One region of the Ilumatobacter coccineus YM16-304 genome, then DNA from elsewhere that is predicted to be linked to it. Evidence: predicted binding sites of a transcription regulator. Region 1 holds the regulator's gene; the other holds the start of a gene.
What was found. The regulator LexA, encoded in region 1, represses DNA repair genes until DNA is damaged. The targets are predictions, from matches to a motif close to CGAACNNNNGTTCG.
Positions count from the first base shown of each region.

Region 1 (2,402 bases):
CGAGTGCCTCGGCGTGACCACAGCGCTCCGACGGCGAGTTCGTGGCGAGATCTCGCCAGGGCGCTGATCAGGGCAGTTGGACGGCTTGACCGGCGATGATGCCGACGCCACCGTTGGCACGGATCAACGCATCGAGGTACCGGCCATGATCGATGTCACCACGGTAGGTCGACGCGATCGACCACATGGTGTCGCCCGACCGGGCGACGTGAGTGCGCACGACCGATTCGGTGTTCGCCGGCGAGACTTCGGAGGCAGCGGCAGGACCGCCTCCGAAGCTCGCCAGCACACCGCTGATCACCACGGCGAGCGTGGCGATCGTGAGCAGGGTGACCGCGACGGCGACGAGGCGCCGGGCGACGTAGTTGGGACGAGGCGATGCGCTTGCGGCCCGAGCGGCCGCCGGGCGACGTTCGGACGTGATGGGACGCTGGTAGGCGCCGATGCGGAACCCGTCGATGTGTCGTGGTGCGGCGGTTGCGATGGTCATGGTTCTCTCCCCAACAGAGCGGACGTTGTGACTGTTCGTCGAGTGTTCGCTTCGGAGCGGTTCACCCAACGTGTGTTCGATCGAAGAAGCGCCAGTGAACCACGGCCCGGCCACCGCGTCAACCCGTTCGGACAACTTTTTCGAACACACGTTTGTCGTACGGGTGTTTGACTGCGCACCGATCGATACCTAGAGTGTTCGTATGGCCCCAAAGATCAGCAAGCGCCAGCGCGACATCCTGACGTTCATCGAACAGCAGATGCGAGAGCGCGGTTTCCCGCCGTCGGTGCGCGAGATCGGCGAGGCCGTGGGCCTCACGTCCCCCTCCACGGTGCACAGCCACCTCAACACGCTGCAGCGACTCGGGTATCTGCGCCGTGACCCGAGCAAGCCGCGGGCGATCGAGGTCCGCTACGACCCGAACAGCGGCGCCGTCATGGAACGCCGCCCCACCCGTCACGTCCCACTCGTCGGCGACGTGGCGGCCGGCACCGACGTGCTCGCGGAAGAGAACGTCGAAGAGCTGTTGCCGCTCCCGGCCGACTTCACCGGCGAAGGCGAGCTCTTCATGTTGCGCGTGCGCGGTGACTCGATGATCGAACTCGGCATCCTCGACAAGGACTTCGTCGTCGCATCGCAGGTCGATCACCCCAACAACGGCGACATCGTCGTGGCCGGTATCCCCGGCGGCGAGGCGACCGTCAAGACCTACGAACGGTCGGGCGCCGACGTCACCCTGATCCCGGCCAACTCGAGCATGGAACCGATGACGTTCCGCGCCGACGAAGTCGAGGTGTACGGCAAGGTCGTCACCGTCATGCGCCGCTACTGATTTCGACGCTCGTCGCTCCCGGCGCCGGCGCTCGGGAGCGCCCCGACGGTCGATCGACGGGCATCACCCACGATCGGACGGGGCGACGCCTCGAACTCAGTCCGAGGTCGGCGGACGACTCGTGTTCCAACGGTCGACCTCCGTCGGCGCCGCCGACGGGTCTGCCTGCGTGACCTCGACCCCTCTCGGTGGGGTGGGCGTGTCGTCGCCCGGCCACCCGGTCTCGCCGTCGCCGCTGCCCGACCCCGGCTGTCCGGGCACCTGGCCGACGCCACCCGTCGGTGCCGCGCTCGGATGGCCCGCCGGTGGCGCGAACGGGTTGGCGTTCGGCACCGTCGGAGCCGGGTTCGCCCACATCGGGGCGGCACTGGGCGGAGGAGGTTGCGGCAGGCGATCGTCGTGCGGTTGCGTCGACGACGGGTACTGACCCGGCTGTCCGTACCCCCCGTACGTGGGTGGCGTCCCCTGCGCGTGGTACGGCGACGGTCCGGCGGGCGGCTGCGGCGCACCCTGACCCGGACCCGGCTGCGCGTACGGCGGTTGCGTGGGTTGCGTGTAGGGCGGCTGCGTCGGCTGCTGGTACGGCGGATGGGCCTGTGGCCAGGCACCCTGCGGTTGCGGCTGTGCCGGGGTCCACCCCGGTCCGGCGGGCTGACGCTTTCGACCGGCGACCATGGCGAGCAACAGCCCGACGACGAGGCCCAACAGGCCGATGGCGACGGCGGCGCCACGCAACAACGCCACCCCGGAGTTGGGATCGCGACCCACGGCCACGGCGAACTCTGCCGTGCTCGAGGCCTCCACACGCATCACGTGGTCACCGGGCTCGTCCACCTCGAGTGCCAGCACCGAGCGCCCCACGTAGTCGGACGTCGAGTAGGTGACGGTGTCGCTGCGGTCGTCGAGTTCGAGCTGACGCCCGTCCGGGTCGAGCACCGTGATGTCGATCTGTGGCCGTGACGCTCCGAGCTCGTAGTCCCCCGATGCCTCACAGTCGCCACGCACCTCGGCGAACGTGCCCTTCGATTCGACGAAGACGAGGTACTCCCCCGCCACCGAGAAGTCGAGCGTCGTGTCGCA
Region 1 is NC_020520.1:2,994,649-2,997,050, forward strand. It holds gene YM304_RS13510 (LysM peptidoglycan-binding domain-containing protein) at 68-490, opposite strand; gene lexA (transcriptional repressor LexA) at 693-1,322, shown strand; gene YM304_RS13520 (hypothetical protein) at 1,419-2,402, opposite strand, start outside.

Region 2 (2,402 bases), 600 kb from region 1:
GTGGTCAGTACGAGTTGTCCGTCGAACCACCATTCGCCCGTGCTGCCCTGTGCCACGATGCGCACCTGCACGTCGCGGCCCGTGGCAGCGTCGGCAGGTGCGCCACTCTTGTCGGTCACGTTCCAGCCGCCCGTGCTGCGCAAGGCGAACTCGATGCCGTTGCCGGCCGTCGACTGCGAACGCATCACGGCTTGTGCCCAGGGGATGCTGCCATCGGCGGCGACGTCGGTCATGAGCCCCGCCCAGCGGGATGCGTTGTTGACCGACTCGAAACGCAGCGTGAACTCGGCCTGGTAGTTGTCGAGGTGCGGACCGAAGGTGATGCGGGCCTGCGTCGACGGTTCGTCGAGGCGGAGGCGTCCGTCGGCGACCGACCACGCGCCGGCCAGCGGCGTCCACCCCTCGGGCAGCGAATCGCCGTCGAAGGTCTCCTCGAACCTGACGAGCTCCGGTTCGGGTTCCGGTTCCGGCTCGGGATCGGCGAGCGGTTCGAGTTCGGTCACCACGAGATCGTCGAAGCTGACCGTCGCTCCGGCGATCACGAAGCCGAGCACGCCGGCGTCGGTGCGCTCGACGCTCGTCGTCGACAGCACGAGCTCGTCGTCGAAGTACCACGCGCCTCGCTCGCCCTGGATGTCGATGCGCACGTCGACGTCGTTGCCGACACCAGCGTCGACCGGAGCCGATCCGGCGTCGGTGACGTTCCAGCTCTCGTCGGCGTTGCGGATCGCGAACTCGATGCCGTTCGACGCAGTCGACTCCGACCGCATGACGGCGTGGGCCCACGGTGCTCCGCCGGTCGGCGCCACGTCGGTGACGATGCCGGCCCAGCGACTCGCGTTGACGACGTCTTCGAAGCGCATCGTGGCTTCGATGCGGACGTTGTCACGATGCTCGCCGAAGGTCAGGATCGACGGGGTGTACGCGTTGTCGGTGTGGCCGTACAGACGTCCGTCGCGCACGGTCCAGTCGGCATCGCCGTCGGCGAGCCAACCGGCCGGGAGCGCATCACCGGAGAAGTCCTCCGTGAGGATCACGTCACCTGGCGCGGCGGTCGTCGGCGATGACGCGACGACGATCGTCGATGCCGCAGCGAGGGCAGCGAGTCCGCCGGCGGCGACACGCCGCAGGCGATGGGGGGTTCGATTCATGGGTCGAGTGACTCCTTGCTCCCGGCGGGGGAGCGGTTGTGTGGTGTGGAGTCGCGGACCGTAACGACGGCACATGGACCCCATCCGACGGCGAGATGAACCCGTGGTGAGCGTCTGCCGAACGGGAGACGGGCCACTCCCGCCCGCCGCTGGGCACGTCCCGAACTGAACACATGTTCGCTAGCATTTGACGACAATGGCTCGAAATCCCGCAGAACCGAGCGCCACGAAGGTCGCCAAGAAAGCTCCCGCCGCGAAGGCGGCCGCCCCGAAGAAACGGGCGGCGAAACGTAAGTCCGACGAACCGCAGATCACGGTTCGAGGCGCACGCGAGCACAACCTCAAGAACGTCAACGTCGAGCTCCCGCGCGACAAGCTCGTGGTGTTCACCGGGCTCTCCGGGTCGGGCAAGTCGAGCCTGGCGTTCGACACGATCTACGCCGAAGGTCAGCGTCGCTACGTCGAATCGCTGAGCGCCTACGCCCGCCAGTTCCTCGGGCAGATGGACAAGCCCGACGTCGACGTGATCGATGGGCTGTCGCCGGCGATCTCGATCGACCAGAAGTCGGCGTCACGCAACCCGCGTTCGACCGTCGGCACGATCACCGAGGTCTACGACTACCTGCGACTGCTCTACGCCCGCATCGGGGTGCAGCACTGCCCCAACCACGGCATCGAGTTGGAGCGTCAGACCCCGCAGCAGATCGTCGACCGTATCCTCACGATGGATGAGGGCGTCAGGTTCCAGGTGCTCGCTCCCGTCGTGCGTGGCCGCAAGGGTGAATACGACACGCTGCTCGAAGACCTCTCTGGTCAGGGCTACGTGCGTGCGGTCATCGACGGCGAGACCGTCGACATCGACGAGTTCCTCAAGCGCGACGAACGACTGGCCAAGTACGAGAACCACAAGATCGCCGTCGTCGTCGACCGTCTCGTCCTCAAAGAAGGGCTCGAACGGCGCCTCACCGATTCGCTCGAACAAGCGCTCACGCTCGCCGACGGCGTCGCCGAGATCGAGATCGTCAAGCGCGACGGGGAGGGTGAGAACGAGGTTCTCGTGTTCTCGCAGCACCTCGCGTGCCCGATGTGCGACACCAGCTTCGACGAGCCGGCGCCGCGAAACTTCTCGTTCAACTCGCCGTACGGCGCGTGTGCGAAGTGCGACGGGCTCGGCACCACCTTCGAAGTCGACCCCGAGTTGATCATCCCCGACGGCGACGTCTCGCTCGCCGACGGCGCGATCGCCCCGTG
Region 2 is NC_020520.1:2,396,405-2,398,806, forward strand. It holds gene YM304_RS22415 (glycerophosphodiester phosphodiesterase family protein) at 1-1,151, opposite strand, end outside; gene uvrA (excinuclease ABC subunit UvrA) at 1,348-2,402, shown strand, end outside.
Region 2: a site for LexA is predicted at 1,318-1,331, ahead of uvrA (excinuclease ABC subunit UvrA). Genes of this name have one in related genera too.